Regions from separate parts of the Streptosporangium heterodermiicola genome, predicted to be linked through region 2. Evidence: riboswitches for the same ligand, from Rfam matches in the RefSeq annotation. Region 2 holds a riboswitch; the other holds the start of a gene.
What was found. Region 2 has a riboswitch for guanidine ahead of ACSC1Q_RS08515 (MBL fold metallo-hydrolase). Riboswitches for the same ligand answer to the same signal wherever they lie in the genome.

Region 1: linked by a shared signal. The riboswitch ahead of ACSC1Q_RS36715 (DMT family transporter) and the one ahead of ACSC1Q_RS08515 (MBL fold metallo-hydrolase) in region 2 are both predicted to bind guanidine.

What each region holds. Positions count from the first base shown of each region.
Region 1 is NZ_JBPJSR010000026.1:9,477-17,557, reverse strand. Features, by position in the region: gene ACSC1Q_RS36725 (acyl-CoA dehydrogenase) at 1-845, opposite strand, end outside; gene ACSC1Q_RS36720 (class I SAM-dependent methyltransferase) at 1,027-1,812, shown strand; guanidine-III (ykkC-III) riboswitch at 1,832-1,897, shown strand; gene ACSC1Q_RS36715 (DMT family transporter) at 1,917-2,240, shown strand; gene ACSC1Q_RS36710 (VOC family protein) at 2,363-2,734, shown strand; gene ACSC1Q_RS36705 (hypothetical protein) at 2,912-3,376, opposite strand; gene ACSC1Q_RS36700 (hypothetical protein) at 3,490-4,293, opposite strand; gene ACSC1Q_RS36695 (sensor histidine kinase) at 4,502-5,701, shown strand; gene ACSC1Q_RS36690 (response regulator) at 5,698-6,396, shown strand; gene ACSC1Q_RS36685 (pyrophosphohydrolase domain-containing protein) at 6,468-6,848, shown strand; gene ACSC1Q_RS36680 (molybdopterin-containing oxidoreductase family protein) at 6,918-8,081, opposite strand, start outside.
Region 2 is NZ_JBPJSR010000003.1:295,251-303,331, forward strand. Features, by position in the region: gene ACSC1Q_RS08500 (TetR/AcrR family transcriptional regulator) at 1-195, opposite strand, end outside; gene ACSC1Q_RS08505 (hypothetical protein) at 238-657, opposite strand; gene ACSC1Q_RS08510 (NAD(+)/NADH kinase) at 991-2,004, shown strand; gene ACSC1Q_RS08515 (MBL fold metallo-hydrolase) at 1,979-2,803, opposite strand; guanidine-III (ykkC-III) riboswitch at 2,874-2,941, opposite strand; gene ACSC1Q_RS08520 (NAD(P)/FAD-dependent oxidoreductase) at 3,453-4,682, opposite strand; gene sigJ (RNA polymerase sigma factor SigJ) at 4,774-5,718, opposite strand; gene ACSC1Q_RS08530 (sulfatase family protein) at 6,176-7,675, shown strand; gene ACSC1Q_RS08535 (GMC oxidoreductase) at 7,766-8,081, opposite strand, start outside.

The sequences.
Region 1 (8,081 bases), on a different contig from region 2:
CCGATGAGCGTGCCCACGGCCGGGTGCTCGCCGCCGAAGGTGACCTCGCAGGTCGTGGAGACCTTGAGGCCCATCTTCTTCTCGACGTTGGTGACGTAGACGCCGTTGCGCTCGCCGAGCTCGCCGGTCTCCAGGTCCACGTGGTACTTCGAGACCAGGAACATCGACAGGCCCTTGGTGCCGACGCCGTGCCCCTCGGGGCGGGCCAGTACCAGGTGGAAGATGTTGTCGGACAGGTCGTGCTCGGCGCTGGTGATGAAGCGCTTCACGCCCTCGATGTGCCAGGTGCCGTCGTCCTGCTTGACGGCCTTCGCGCGGCCGGCGCCCACGTCGGAGCCGGCGTCCGGCTCGGTGAGCACCATGGTGGCGCCCCACTGCCTCTCGATGGCCAGCTCGGCGTAGCGCCGCTGGTCCTCGGTGCCGATCGTGTGCAGGATGTGGGCGAAGGCCGGGCCGCTGGAGTACATCCAGATGGCGGGGTTGGAGCCGAGCACCAGCTCGGCCAGGGCCCAGCTCACGCTGCTCGGCAGGCCGGGGCCGCCCATCTCGGCGGGAAGGCCGAGGTTGGTCCAGCCCGCGTCGCGGTAGGCGGCGAAGGACTTCTGGAAGCCCTTCGGCATCGTCACCGACCCGGTGGCGGGGTCGAACACCGGCGGGGTGCGGTCGCCCTCCTCGAAGGAGTCGGCGAGCACGCCCGTGGCGAGACGGTTGACCTCCTCCAGGACGCTCCGCACGACGTCCTCGTCCAGATCGGCGTAGAGGCCGGTGCCCAGGATGTCCCGGCGCCCGAAGACCTCGAAGAGGTTGAACTCCAGGTCACGGACGTTGCTCTTGTAGTGGCCCATGGGGTCTGCTCCTTGAAACCGGGGATCCGGAACTGTCCATACTCGCCAGTAACGTTACCTGTAATGCTACCCGCGAGTAACCCCTAGAAAACAACCCCTACTAGGACGTTCGTCATACGGCCCGCGGACGCTCCGGCGGGGTCGATCGACGGCCGGGGAAAGCTTCTCCTAGGCTCGTCCCATGGACGAGCAGTGGCGGGCCGACCTCGGGAGGTGGGGCATCCCCGAGGAGATCGCGGCCAGGGCGCCGGTGAGTCCCTGGGGGCACTCCCCGGCACGGTTCGCCGAGCGCACCGACCTCGCCCTCGCGGTTCCCGGGGGCCCCACCCTGGCGCGGATCGCCGAGGCCCTCCCGCCCGGCGGAAGCGTGCTGGACGTCGGTGCAGGGACCGGCGCGGCCTCCCTGCCGCTGGGCCGGAGCCTGGGGGAGCTGATCGCGGTCGACCCCTCCGACGCCATGCTCGCCGAGCTGACCTCCAGGGCCACGGCGCTCGGCGTTCCCGCCCGGATCGTGGCCGGCCGCTGGCCCGACGTCGCGGACCGCACGCCGGTCGCGGACGTCGCGGTCTCCGCCCACGTCGTCTACGACGTGCCCTACCTGGCGGAGTTCCTCACCGAGCTCACCCGCCACGCCCGCGCCCGAGTCGTCCTGGAACTCACCGGCCGGCACCCGATGAGCTGGCTCAACCCCCTCTGGCAGCACTTCCACGGCATCACCCGCCCCGGCGGGCCCACGGCCCACGACGTGATCGCCGTCGCGGAGGGGCTCGGCCACCGGGTCCGCCACGAGTGGCGGGTGGCCCCGCTGCCCCGCTTCACCCGGCTCGTCGACCTCGCGGAGAGCGCCTGCCGGAGGCTCTGCCTCGGCCAGGAGCGGGCCGACGAGGTCATCACGGCGGTGGTCGAGCTGGACATGTGGCCGGTGCCTCGCGACCGGTGGTTCACACTCTGGTGGGAATCAAAGTGAGATCCGGCTCGTTCCTTCGATAGAACGCTCAAGAGGGCGTTTCCGGACGAGACGCGCCGTACCCGGCAGGCAAAGACGACGCTCCTGATCAAGAAGGAGCTGTCATGGCCTGGGTCTTCATTCTGGTCGCCGGTCTGTTCGAAGTCGCGATGGCGTACTCGCTCAAGCTGAGCGAAGGATTCTCCGAGCTGCTGCCGAGCCTCGGTTTCGCGGTCTTCGGCGTGCTCAGTTTCGGCCTGCTCGCCCTGGGCCTGAAGACCCTGGAGGTCGGTACGGCCTACGCCGTCTGGACCGGCATCGGAGCCGTCGGCACCGCCACGCTCGGTATCGTCGTCCTCGGCGAGAACGCGTCGGCACTCAAGATCGCGTCGATCCTGCTCATCATCGCGGGCGTCGTCGGGCTCAACCTCGCCGGAGGCGGCCACTGACCACCCGTCAGGGGGTTTCGGCGGGCCGTACGGGACGCGTCGGGCAGCGTGACCTGCGGATCCTGGAACGGCTTGCCCGAAACCAGCTTGACGGCTTTGGTGGTGTCGGGTTGGGTGGGCTCATGATTGACGTTCACTGTGTGACCTTCGACTGCGCCCAGCCGTACGAGCTGGCGACCTTCTGGCGCGACGCCACCGGCGGGGAGCTCCACCCCGACACGGAGAAGAACGACGACGAGGTCCTCCTCCAGGGTGGCCGGGTCGACCTGCTCTTCATCAAGGTTCCCGAGGACAAGGCGGGCAAGAACCGCGTCCACCTGGACCTCACCGGCTCGGCGGGCACCACCCGCGACGAGGAGGTCGAACGCCTCGCCGACCTCGGCGCCACGATCTCCGGGGACCACCGCAACCCCGACGGCAGCGGCTGGGTCACGATGCTCGACCCCGAGGGCAACGAGTTCTGCGTCTGCCGCGCCGAGTACGAGAGGGTCTGACGTTCTCGACGGTCCCGGCCCGGTCCGCGAGAAGGCCCGATCGGGCCGCGGGACCGGCCGTGAGACCGGGCGACCGCGTAGCCCCGGAGGACCCCGGAAACCCTGGAGGGCCACCGGGGGCCCGGACGGCCGGACGGCCGGACCGCGGGGCTCGGTGGCTCTATCGGGCCATGAGGCTCAGCGGCCACCGGGAAGCGAGGCCTGGCCGCGTCCCTTGAGGGTCAGGGCCACGACCGCCGTGATCAGGTAGACCACGACACCCCCCTGGAGCGCGTCCAGCGCCGCCCCGAAGACGCCCTCGCCGTCGAAGACGAGCTGCACCGGGTACAGCAGGATGGCGGAGCCGAGCGCGGGATAGAGGGAGAACCTCCAGGGGTGGCGCAGCGCCCAGAGCCGGGCCTGCCGGGTCACCCGGTCGCCGGTGTCGGGCCTGCTGATCGAGCCGATGGCCGCGACGAGCGAGAACAGGCCGATACCGACCATCATCGCCCACGCGAGATCCAGGCCTCCGGAGAGCAGGTCCAGCCCCAGGCTGGTGGCCGCCACCGCGCCGCCGGTCACCGCCGCGGCCTTCCAGGGAGCACCGCGCAGCGCCGCTCCGGCGAGGGACATCTCGTCACGTCGAGTCAGTTCGTCGTTCATGTCCCCAGAGTGCCTTCCCCACCCCCTTGCCCACATCGGGGAGCAACCCTGACTGTCCCCGGGGTGACGAGACCGGCAGCGGTCGGGGATGTACGGGCGGAACACGAGGGTCGTCATCCCCTCGGACCGTAGAGCGTGCCGAGGATGTGCCAGACGATGAAGACGACGACCCACAGCAGGGCGCGCCTGGTCGGCGGGGGGCCGCCGCGCAGCAGGGAGATTCCCAGGGGGATGAGCGCGACGCAGAGGCCGCCCACGGCGATGACGGACTGCGGTTCGGTGCCCTTGAGCGTCCCGAGCGCGAGCGCCGACATCAGGCCGAGTGCGATCGAGCGGCCCAGCCCCAGGGCGCCGGAGCGGTAGGCGCCGATGGCCAGCACGACCCAGCCGAGGAAGGCAGGCCCGGACAGTGCCCTGAACGGGTGCCAGCGCGTGTCCCGCCAGGCCAGGTAGTAGTCGTCGATGCCGGTGATCATCGCTTGCAGGCCGAAGCTGTCGGTCAGGTGGAAGGCCAGGTGATCGGTGCCGAACTGGAAGGTCCGGGTGAACAGGCCGAGGATCACCAGACAGCCGCCCCACATTCCCCACAGTGGGTTGGTGGCGGCGATCCGTTGCGCCAGCGTCATGATCGCCGGCCACAGCAGGACGATCCCGAAGGCGAAGCAGGCGTAGGAGACGGTGATGAGGGTGGGGTGCCGGGTGTAGGCGGTGAGCTGCTGAGGGAAGAAGTAGTGGAACTGGGAGCGCAGGAGAATCCCGGTCATGAGCAGGGTGGGGCCGCCGATCAGCGAGAAGGCGCTCACCCATCGCCCGGGAAACGGGGGTTGCCGGTTCAGGTTGGCCTCGGCGTTGGCGGCCCGCCGGTCCGCGTCGGCCTGTCGCCATCGTGTGATTCGCCCGCGCGGCGCGACGTTCATGGGTGTCCGTCCATCCTGTCGGTTGTGGTGCGTCCCGGCGTGGTACGCCGGGCGCATCAGCATGGTGACGGGCGGTGCGGCGGGGACGCGTCTGGCTCGGGTCGCATCTTGGCCGCCGCGCACGAGCCGGTGGTACGACCCAGGTCAGATACGGGTGTCTGACCGGGGGCGGATGCCGGGTGATCCGGTGAGGCGATAGCTTCTCGTCATGGAGTGGGCTCGGCGGCTCGGTGGAAGGGGCGTTGCCGACGCGGCGGTGGCGGTGGTCGTGGCGCTGCTCGTCGGATACGCCATCGTCGATCCGCCGGGATCGTCGTCGTGGTGGCCCGCCTGGTCGGCCTGGCCGGTGGCCGCGGTCGTGAGCCTCCCGATCGCCGTCCGGCGGCGCCGGCCACGGGTCATGCTCGCCCTGGCGTGCGTCACGGGCGTGCTGGTGACCGTGGCCGGTGCCGTCGCGGTGGGCGTGACCTGGCTGTCCTTCGTGCCGACCGTGCTCGTGCTGTACGTGGTGGCCGCCACCGTCCCGGTCCGATGGTCGGTGACGGGCCTGGTGGCGTGCGTGTTCGGTGCGGTGACCGCGATTCTGGTCTTCTACGCGCGGGTGCTCCCCGGCCTCCCGCCCGCGGCCACGCCCAGCGAGATGCCGCCGTCCTGGCCGATCGAGATCGGCGTGATCTGCGTGCTGCTGGTCACCGGATGGGCCGTCGGGACGACCGTCCGCTGGAGGCGGGACATGACCGCCCGCCTCGTTCGTCACCTCTCCGACGCCGCGGTGGCCGACGAGCGCAGGCGCATCGCCCGGGAACTGCACGATGTCATCGGCCACAGCATGAGCCTGATCGCCGTCAAGGCCACCGTGGCCAACCACGTCGCCGACGCCCGCCCGCAGGAGGTACGCGCCGCGCTGGCCGTCATCGAGCAGACCAGCCGGAGCACGCTCACCGAGATCCACCGGGTGCTCGGCCTCCTGCGCTCCGACGGCGATCTGCAGGAGGCCCGCCTGCCCGTCCCGGGCGTGGCGGGCCTGCCCGGACTCGCCGCCGACGCCCGCTCGGCCGGGGTCGAGGTGGACCTGACGGTCCGCGAGGACGCCGCGCTGCCTCCCGCGGTCGCGGTGTCGGTGTACCGGATCGTGCAACAGGCGCTGACCAACGTCATCACCCACGCCGGGCCCACCCGCTGCTTGGTCACCGTGGAGGTCGACGGGAGGGAGGCCGTGGTCGAGGTCGTCGACGACGGCCCCCGCCACGGCCGCCCGCCGCGAGCGGGCCACGGCGGGCACGGCCTGATCGGCATGCGCGAACGGGCCAGGATGTACGGAGGCACGTTCAGCGCGGGATCCCGGCCGGAGGGAGGCTTCCGAGTGGCGGCCCGACTGCCCTACGACCCGAACGGCGGCGTGACATGACCGCAGACGCCACCCCGCACGATCCGCCCCCGCCCATCCGGGTCCTGCTCGCCGAGGACCAGGTCCTGCTGCGCGACAGCCTCAAGGTCCTCATCGACACCACACCGGGGATGGCCACCGTGGGCGAGGCGGGCACCGGCGCCGAGGCCGTGCTCCTGGCCCGCCGGTGGCGGCCGGACGTCGTCCTGATGGACGTGTCGATGCCGGACATGGACGGCATCGAGGCGACCAGGCGTATCTGCGCCGACCCGGCCGGTGCCGGCGTTCGCGTCCTGATCCTCACCACCTTCGACCAGGACGAATATGTGTACGCGTCGCTCAGAGCCGGTGCCAGCGGGTTCCTCGTCAAGAGCGCGACGGCGACCGAGCTCCTGACCGCCATCCGGGTCGTCGCCTCCGGCGAGGCACTGCTCGCGCCCACGGTCACCCGCCGGCTCATCGCCGACTTCCTGCGCCCTCGCCCCGCCCCGGCCCGGCGGGACCTCGACGACATCACCCAGCGCGAACGCGAGGTGCTCGCCCTCATCGGCAGGGGGATGTCCAACTCCGAGATCGCGGAGCACCTTCACCTCACCGTCGGCACGGTCAAGACCCACATCAGCCGTCTCCTGGCCAAACTGCCCGCCCGTGACCGGGCCCAGCTCGTCATCGCGGCCTACGAGGGCGGGCTCGTCACCGGCCCGCCCTCGTCATGATCTCCAGGTTGGCCGGTCACCGGCCGCCCGCGCCGCCTTCCGGGGTGAGGGCACGGCCTAGGCTGACGCGCATGGATGGATCACCGGCGCGCCTGGTTCGAGAGTTCCACGAGAAGATCGGGCTTCCCCTCTCCGACGCCCCCGGCCTGCCTCCCGTGGAGCTGGCCCGCCTGCGGCAGGGGTTCCTCGACGAGGAGGCGGCCGAGGTGGCGCAGGCCGCGGAGGCGGGCGATCTGGCCGGTGTCGCGCACGAGCTGGCCGACGTGGTCTACGTCGCGTACGGTACCGCCCTGACGTACGGGATCGACCTGGACCGGGTGCTCGCCGAGGTGCACCGGGCCAACATGACGAAGTCCGGCACCGAGAACGGCAAGGCCGCCAAGGGGCCGGGTTTCACGCCCGCCGACGTGGCCGGGGTGCTCGCGGGGAAAGGGCGGAGCCGGAAGGCTTAGCGACTCCGCCGCCGGGGCCGCCGGACCCGACAGGTCCGGTGGATCCGCCGGGTTCGCCGGGGTTGACGGTCATTCGGCGGCGAGCGGGGCGAGTTCGACGAGGTTGTCGTGGTAGACGGCGCCCCGGCCCATGTCGGCGTCGCGGGCGGCCACCACGGCGTTCGCCGTCGCGCCTCCCGGGCTGAGCTTGCGCCAGTGTCCCTTGGTGGACGCGACCACGCCGGGCCGTACCCTCTCGCTGATCTCCACCACTGCCTCGAACTCGCCGTCGTCGTTGAACACCCGGGCCCGCTGCCCCTCGCTCAGCCCCCTCCGCGAGGCGTCCTCGGGGTTGACCAGGATCCGCGGGCCCTTCGAGCGCTTCAGCAGCTCGGGGTTGTTGCCGAAGGTGGTGTTCAGGAAGGTGTGGGAGGCGGGCGTGATGAGCGCCAGCGGGTACGGCCCCGGCGCGGCCGAGGCCGTGTGCGACGGGACGTAGGCCGGTCCCGGGCCGAACTCCATCCGGCCCGAGGGCGTCGGGAAGCCGTCGGTGAACGGCACGAACGGCCGGGGCACGCTGAGCCGGACCCAGCCCTCCTTGCGCAGCCGGTCGAGTGTGATCCCCTCCAGCGAGGGGTGTCCCGAGGCGAGCAGCTGCTCGGCCAGCTCCAGGTCCGAGTCGTACAGGGACGGCTCGGTGAGCCCCATGTGCCGCGCCAGGCGGCGGAACGTCTCGGTTGTGGACAGGCACTCGCCCGGCGGCTCGACGGCCGGCTCGTTCCACAGCAGGTACATGTGCCCGTACCCCGCGTGCAGGTCGGCGTGCTCGATCTGCATGGTGGCGGGCAGGACGATGTCGGCGTAGTCGACGGTGTCGGTGGGGAACTGCTCCATCACGACGGTGAACAGGTCCTCGCGCAGCAGCCGCTCTCGGACCCGGTTCTGGCCGGAGGTTGAGCCCATCGGGTTGGCCGCGTACACCCACAGGCACTTGACCGAATCGTCCAGCTCGTCGGCGAGCCGGGTCATGGTGAGCGTGCGGACCGGCCCGGGGAGCAGGTCGTCGCGGGTGTCGATGTTCAGGTGGACGTGCCCGCTGGTGGAGTACGCGATCCCGCCGCCCGGGTGGCGCCAGTCGCCCGTCACGCCCGGGATGGAGGCGATCGTCCGCATCGCGGTGCCGCCGCCCGCGTGCCGCTGCAGGCCCATGGTGGCCCGGATGCCGGTGGGCCGGGTGTGTGCCAGGCGTGTCCC
Region 2 (8,081 bases):
CGCGAGCAGGTCGTCCTTGGTGGCGAAATGGTAGGAGATCAGGCGTTTGCTGCTTAGTCCCGCGTGACCGCAGATCGCTTCGAAGGTCGTCCCCGGGTAGCCCCGTTCGGCCAGGACCTCGATCGTGGCCCGTACGATCTGCTCTTTGCGGGCCTGGGTCGCCTGGGCTCGGTCGGCGGGTGCGGGCGTGGGCATGATGGGCCTTTTCGTGATCGGTGGCCCTCCCGCCGGGCCTGGTCAGCTCAGTTTGCCAGTCTGGCCGGGCTTCGGGAACGCCGCTCGTACGGCGTGCCGGTTGGCCAGGATCGCGACTCCCGCGAGCAGCAGGCCGATCACCCCTTGGTCGACCTTCATCCACAGGGGGTAGCCGCTGTCGGGCGCCACGCAGATCAGCACGATGCCGATCGTGCCCAGGATCGAGAGGGTCCTGATCCGCACGTAGGCCGATCGTTTTCCCTTGAGTGCCTGCCCGGCGAGCGAGATCAGCCACAGCGAGGCCGCCGCCACGGCGCCACCGCGCACCCAGACCACCCAGTTGACCAGGTCGGGCCGGTTGCGCAGGGCGGCGGCGATGATCAGGGTCACCAGCGACACGGCCGCCATCCCGACGAACAGGGACCGGATCCGCTGGAGGTTCACCAGCACATTGTTATCCATGCGGATAATGATTACACAGTTGGATAAGAAATGGCAATCGGCTCTCGGTGCGCTGAGCGTCGGCACCACGGCTACGAACCCGAGCACCGACGGCACGCCGTCGGCCGCGTCCGCCGTACGGGAGCTGGGGGAGACCGGCTACGACGCCGGGGTGACCGGGATGTCGGTCTCTACGGCCGGTGGGAACGCCCGTAGAGCCGTCGGGGAGGTGATTCGCCGTATCAGGGCCTTGCGCTGCACGGGAATCCGCCGGCCGCAGTCACGGCCGGCGGAGGATCTGACGCGGGAGCCTCGACCGGATTGTCGCCCGTGAGGTCGACCTAGAGTGAGGGCATGGATCCGGAACCGAGGGTGGGCACGGTCGGCCTGGTGCTTCATCCGACAAAGCAGGTGAACCGGTCGATCGACGCGATCGTCGAGACCTCCGGGAGCCGAGGCTCCCGGGTGCTCGCCCGCGAGGTCGACCGGGACCGCGTACCGGCCGAGGTCGAGATCGTTCCCGAGGCCCGGTTCGTGGCCGAGGTGGACGGTCTCGTCGCCCTGGGCGGCGACGGCACGATCCTGGGGGCTATGCGGCTGGTGATCGGCCGTCCCGTGCCCGTGCTCGGGGTCAACCACGGCAACCTGGGTTTCCTCGCCGAGGTCCACCCGGCCCAGCTGCCCTCGGCGCTGGTCCGGCTGACGGCAGGAGACTTCACCGTCGAGCAGTACGCCGCCCTGCGGATCGACGCCGGCGAGACGCGGCTGGCGACCCGGTCCGGCTTCAACGACCTGGTGCTGGGCCGGTCGTCCCGCGCCGGGGCCGTCTCCCTCGATCTGGCCGTCAACGGCCTCCAGTACGGCTACTACCGGGCCGACGCCGTGGTCGTCTCGACCCCCACCGGCTCCACCGCCTACAACTACGCGGCCGGCGGCCCGGTCCTGTCCCCGTCGTCCGGCGCCGTGGTCATCACCCCGGTCGCCCCCATGTCAGGCGTGAGCCGGCCGGTCGTGCTGGGCGCGGCCGACCACGTCCGGCTCACCGTGGCGGCCGACAGCGCGCCCGTCACCGTCGACGTCGACGGAACCCCGTCCGGGGAGCTCGGGCACGGCGAGAAGGTGAGCGTCACCGTACACGCCGAGGCCGGGCAGGTGGTGAGGCTCTCCGGGGGCGAACACACCAACCGCAGCCGGGTCAAGCTCAGCCTCCTCGACCTCCCCCTGCGCCCGGATCAGCTGCTGGAGCTGATCCCCCCTGAGCTGCGCCGCAGGGCCGAGGCCACAACCGACGGCCGCCAGACTGGTCACGCCGGACGCCGAACGACTGCCGAGCCCACCGGTGTCAGCCCTCTTGAGGCCAGAGAATGAAGAGGGGGCAGGCGCGCCGGCCGGGCCGGTCGCCGATCTCCTTGATCGCCGCACGGATCTCGCGCAGGTGGCCGGTGGTCATCTGCGGTGGAGGCTCGTCGGGCTGGTAGGTGGTACGAATCGGGTAGTCCACGCCTGGCTGCCTGGTCATCTCGATGTGGCAGCCGAGCACGTGGGTGACCGGTCGGCCGTCGGAGAAGTCGATCAGACGGTCGATGGTCCGGGCGAAGGCCGGCCAGTCCTGGATGTAGAGACGGCCCGGGTAGACCGTGTCGCCGGTGAGCAGGAACCCGGTCCACCGGTCGTAGAACGTGACCGCCGCCTCGTGGTGGCCCGGGGTGGCCAGGCACTCCAGCACACGGCCCCCCAGATCGACCCGCGCCACGGCGTCGGGATCCTTGCCGAACCCGAAGTACTCCCAGGCGGTGACCAGGTCCGCGCCGACCAGCGTGGTATCGGGGCGGTCGGTGAACTGGTCGTCGCCCGCGATGTGGTCGCCGTGCGGGTGGGTGTGCAGCACCAGCAGCTGGTACGCCTCCCGGGGATGGCGGGCGAGCCAGCCGGCGACGAGCTCGTCGACCACCCGGCGCAAGGGGAAGAACTCGGCGGACGCCGTGGCGCCGGTGTCGATCAACACCGCCCGCGCGTTTCCGAACAGCAGGAACAAGAACGGCGCCTCGTAGTCGATCGCCATGTTCTGCCGCAGGATGAACGTGTGCTCGTCGTACGCGTGGACCTGGATGTCCGGATCGGTGTTGTGCTTGGCCGACGGTGAGCCGTGAATCCACCGGACGTCCAACCCACGAGGCTGTGGAGTCACTCCGGTGAAATCGACCAGGGGTATGCCCGCGTCCATGACGTCTCCTTCGAGTGCGTCGTCTTAACAGGCCGGGTACGGCGCACATCTCGTCCGGGGCAAGCACTTACGGGCTTCCACGGCGACGGTACCTCACCGGCGTGCGCCTCTTCGGTGTGAATCTCGGGGACGTGGTGGGTCTGCCCGGTCTGCCAGGCGCCGGATTGATCGGATTGATCGGATTGATCGGATTGATCGGATTGATCGGCAGCGGGGATACCGCGGCACTCCCAGCCCGGTGAAGGGCCTATCACGTGGCGCAGCGGGGGGCAGTGCCCTGAAGGCGGTGAAGATGGGAGGCAGGTGCTCGGCGGTGTCGTCGTTCTATACGAGCGCGCCAGGTCACGCTCGTCGGGCCGTCGTTCGCCGAGCACGGGTCCCAAGAGGTTGGCGGCGAACGCGTCCTGCACGGTGGCATCGACGGCGGCAAGATACGGTTCTCAAGAAGCCGCCGTGACCAACGGGTACGACCTGTCCGACAGCGGGTTGCCCGAACCGGGGACCTCGGACCCTCGACCCGCCCGCGGTGACGGATCGTCGGACGCGTGGGAGCCGATCGGCTCCCCTGCCTGCCCGGCCTTCGCTTCGTGCCCTACGCCCGCGCCTCGACGGCCGGGCCCGCCGCGGCCCGCTCTCGCGTGACGCGGCGGCGCCGGGCCGGCAGCCCGAGCGTCGGGTTGGCGACGCCCCAGGCGGCACCCTTGCAGACCAGTTCCTTGTAGACGGCGGCGAGCCGTCCGGTCAGGACCGCCCGCACGGCGCGGTCGTCGGCGGTGACGTACTGGATCAAGCCCTCCTCGCGGCCCAGTGAGACACACTGGTTGAAGTAGCGAATCGGCGCGTCCGGGAGCTTCCCGCCGGTCAGGCGCGCCGCGATCGCGTCGGCGGCCTGCCACGCGGCCGGGGTTCCCGAGGCGCACGACATCCGCAGTGGCCTGTCACCCGGGCCCATCGCCATGGCCGCGTCGCCGACGGCGTACACGTCCGGGTGCGAGACCGAGCGCATGGTCCTGTCGACCACGATCTGGCCGGTGCCGGTGACCTCCAGGGCGGTCGCCTTCGCGATCGGGTGGACCGCGAAGCCGGTGGTCCACACGACGACCGCGGCCGGGACGGCCTCGCCGTCGGCGGTGGTGACGCGCTCGGCTTCGACGCCGGTGACGGCGGTGCGCTCGTGCACGGTGATTCCGAGCTTGCCGAAGGCCTTCCGCAGGTGCTCGCGGCCCTTGGGCGAGAGCCAGTCCCCGAGGTCGCCGCGGGCGGCGAGGGCGACGTCGAGGTCCGGGCGGGCCTCGGCGATCTCGGTCGCGGCCTCCAGACCGGTGAGGCCGCCGCCGACGACGACCACGCTCTGCCCGGCGCCGAGGCGGGCCAGGCGCTCACGGAGCCGGAGTGCTCCGGGGCGGCCGGCGATCTCGTAGGCGTGCTCGGCGGCCCCGGGGACCCCCCGGGCGTTCCAGCCGCTGCCTAGGGCGTAGACGAGCGTGTCGTACGCGAGTTCTTCTTCGGCACCGTTCGCGTCGACGGCGGTGACGGTCTTTTGGTCGACGGCGGTGAGGGTGACGGTTTTGCGGTCGACGTCGACGGCGGTGACCTTCGCGAGCCTCAGCTCGACGCCGGTGCCCGCGAACATCTCGCTGAACGGCCGGGGCTTGAGGTCTTGGCCGGCCGCCAGCTGGTGCATGCGGACGCGTTCGACGAAGTCGGGCTCGGCGTTGACGAGGGTGATGGCGACGTCCTCGCGGTGGAGTCTCCTGGCGAGGCGGCCGGCGACGATGGCGCCGGTGTATCCGGCTCCCAGGACGATGATGCGATGCCGCATTTCCTGCTCCTGTCTTGTGTACGTTTGCCACTTGAACCGAGTGGCTCGCCGTTTCCTGACAGGAACGCGATGTGAAGCACCTCACACAGGGCTAGAAAGCGGTGAACAGGGGTTCTCCGTGGTCGGCGACCGCCCAGTGCGCGGTCGCGCGTTCGAGCTTGCCGGGGTTGACCTGGTTGCGGAACGCGCAGATGCCCTCGGCGGTGATCTCCAGGCACATGACGCCGACGACCCGGCCGTCCACGACGGCCACGACGGCCGGGTCACCGTTGGCGGTCCAGGCGTAGACCTCGGGCGCGCCGCCGGCCATGGCGCGCTTGGCCTTGCCGGGTTTGAACAGGCCTCGCAGGAACCTCGCGACCGCGGCGGCGCCCTCGAACGCCTTGGCGCGGGCCGGGACCCTTCCGCCACCGTCTCCGATCGAGATGGCGTCCTCGGTGAGCAGGCGCACGAGTGACTCGGTCCGGCCACTGGTGGCGGCCGCCAGGAACTCCTCGACGATCCGCCGGCCGGTGGCCTCGTCGACCTCGGTCCGGGCCTTACCGTCCGCGACGTGCTTCCTGGCGCGGTGGAAGATCTGCTGGCTGGAGGCCTCGGTGATGCCGAGGATCTCGGCGATCTCCCGGTGCGGGTAGGTGAAGGCCTCCCGCAGCACGTACACCGCCCGCTCGCTGGGGGAGAGGCGCTCCATGAGGGTGAGGACCGCGTACGAGACCGATTCGCGCTGCTCGGCGGTTTCGGCGGGGCCGAGCATCGGGTCCCCCGCGAGCAGCGGCTCGGGAAGCCATTGGCCCACATAGGTCTCGCGGCGCGCCCGGGCGGAGGTGAGCTGGTTGAGGCACAGGTTGGTGAGGACCTTCGTCAGCCAGGCCTCCAGGACCTCGACGCGGTCGACGTCGGCGGCCTGCCAGCGCAGGAACGTCTCCTGCACGGCGTCCTCGGCCTCCCCGGCGGAGCCGAGGAGGCGATAGGCGATGGCCTCCAGGCGCGGCCTGGAGGCCTCGAACCGGTCGATGTCGTCCGCGGCCAGGGACATGGCTCGATCCTAGGTCGCGTGGCGTGGCGTGGCGTGGTGCGGATCGGCCGCTGTCGAGACGGGGTCCTTCCCGGAACCGGTCCCGCTTCTCCCTGAAGTTCCCACTGAAGTTTCCACCGAAAGTTTCCATCGAAGGAAAACCCTATAATTCTGTCTGTTTAGTGGGTGTTGCGTGTTTTGACAGTAGATGTAAAGCTTCTTGCATGCCGACCGAGATCGTGTTGACGAGACGGTTGCACGTTGACCTGATGCGTCTCGGTGCCGCTCGCCGTCCCACCGGCTGAGCACGCCGACACGCCGAGCACGCCGACACTCCGGTGCCTGACGCCGTTCTCCCCTTCGAGTCTTCGAGTCTTCGAGCTTCTGAGCTCCTGAGCTTTCGAGCTTCTGAGCCGCACCGATCGGTCCCGTTCCGGCGGGCTCACGGTGTCCGCCGTCCTGCCCCTGAAGGAGTCGTATGTTCGCACGCCCGTATCGACGCCGGCTCGGTGCGACCTTGCTCGCCCTGGCCTCTGTCGTCGCGCTGACAGGGACCACCGCCGGTGCGCCGGCCGTCGCACCGGCCGAGACGCTGGCGGCCAAGCCCAACGTGGTCGTCATCATGGTCGACGACATGAACGTGTCCGCCCTGCAGTACCTGCCCAACGTGCGATCGCTGCTCGCCACGCCGGGTACCACCTTCGACAACAGCGTGGTGTCCTACTCGCTGTGCTGCCCGTCGCGCAGCACCTTCCTCACCGGGCAGTACGCGCACAACCACGGCGTACTGGGCAACCAGTTGCCGGACGGCGGGTACGAGAAGCTGCCCGCCGCGGAGACCCTGCCGGTCTGGCTGCGCCGGGCGGGCTACGACACCGCGCACATCGGCAAGTTCCTCAACGGCTACGGCCGCGCGCGTCCCACGGAGATCCCGCCCGGCTGGGCCGAGTGGTACGGCTCGGTGGACCCGAGCACCTACCGCATGTGGGGTTACACGCTCAACGAGAACGGTGTCCTGCGCACCTACGGCGCGGCCGACGTGGAGGATCCCGCGCTGTACCAGACCGACGTCTACGCCCGCAAGGCCGTCGACTACATCAGGCGCAAGGCGCCGGCCGCCGAGCCGTTCTTCCTGTCCTTCGCACCGCTGGCGCCGCACGGTGAGGGGGCCGCCAACGGGTCGGACCTGTCCCAGCGCAATCCCCGCCCCGCGCCCCGGCACCGTGGCGACCTGGAGAACGTGACACTGCCCAAGCCCCCCAGCTACGACGAGGCGGACGTCTCCGACAAGCCTGCGGCCGTACGCGACAGGCCTCGCATCACCCCCGCGAACGAGGACAAGATCGAGGACGTACGGCTCAAGGGGCGCCTGGAGTCGCTGCTCGCCGTGGACGACGCGGTCGCCGACATCGTGGCGGCGCTGCGGACGTCCGGCGAGCTGGCCGGCACGGTCATCGTGTTCACCTCGGACAACGGCTGGATGCAGGGGGAGCACCGGATCCAGAGCGGCAAGACGGTGCCCTACGAGGAGTCGATCCGGGTGCCGCTGATCATCAGAGGGCCCGGCCTGCCGGCGGGCAGGCACGTCAGCACGATCGCGGCCAACATCGACCTCGCACCGACGATTCTCGACGTCGCGGACGCGACCGCCGGAGTGACCGTCGACGGCCGCTCACTGCTGCCGATCGCCGCCGACACCGCGTCGCCGGCCCGCGGCATCGTGATCGAGACCGGTCCCAAACAGAGCGGCCGGTGGTACGCCGGTCTGCGCGCCCCGAGATGGAAGTACGTCGAGCACTCGACCGGCGAACGGGAGTTGTACGACCTGCAGCAGGACCCGTACGAGCTCGTGAGCGTGCACAACGACCCGCGCTACGCCGCCACGCGGCAGGCGCTGGCCAACCGGCTCGCGACCCTGCGCACGTGTGCCGGTGACGTGTGCCGGCAGTGGACGCCGGTGGCCGGGCCGACGCCCTGAGCCGGACGGTCGTCTCCGTCGTGTCGCGGCCTCCCGGTGAGTCCCGGGAGGCCGCGACACGACGTGGCCTGCCGCTTCGTCGGACCGTCGTCACAGGTCGGTGGCTATGATCTTCTCGATGTTCCGTTCGGCGAGCGCCGTGATGGTGACGAACGGGTTGACGCTGGTGTTGCCGGGGATCAGCGAGCCGTCGATGACGTACAGGCCGGGGTAGGCGGTGAGGCGGCCGTAGTTGTCGGTCGCCCTGTTCAGGACCGCGCCGCCGAGCGGGTGGTACGTGAGGTGGTCGCCCCAGATCTTGTACACGCCGAAGAGGTCGGTCCGGTAGATCGTCCCCTCCTTGGCGTTGATCTTGTCGAAGATCGTCTTGGCCATGTCGACGGACGGCTGCTTCCAGGAGGTCTGC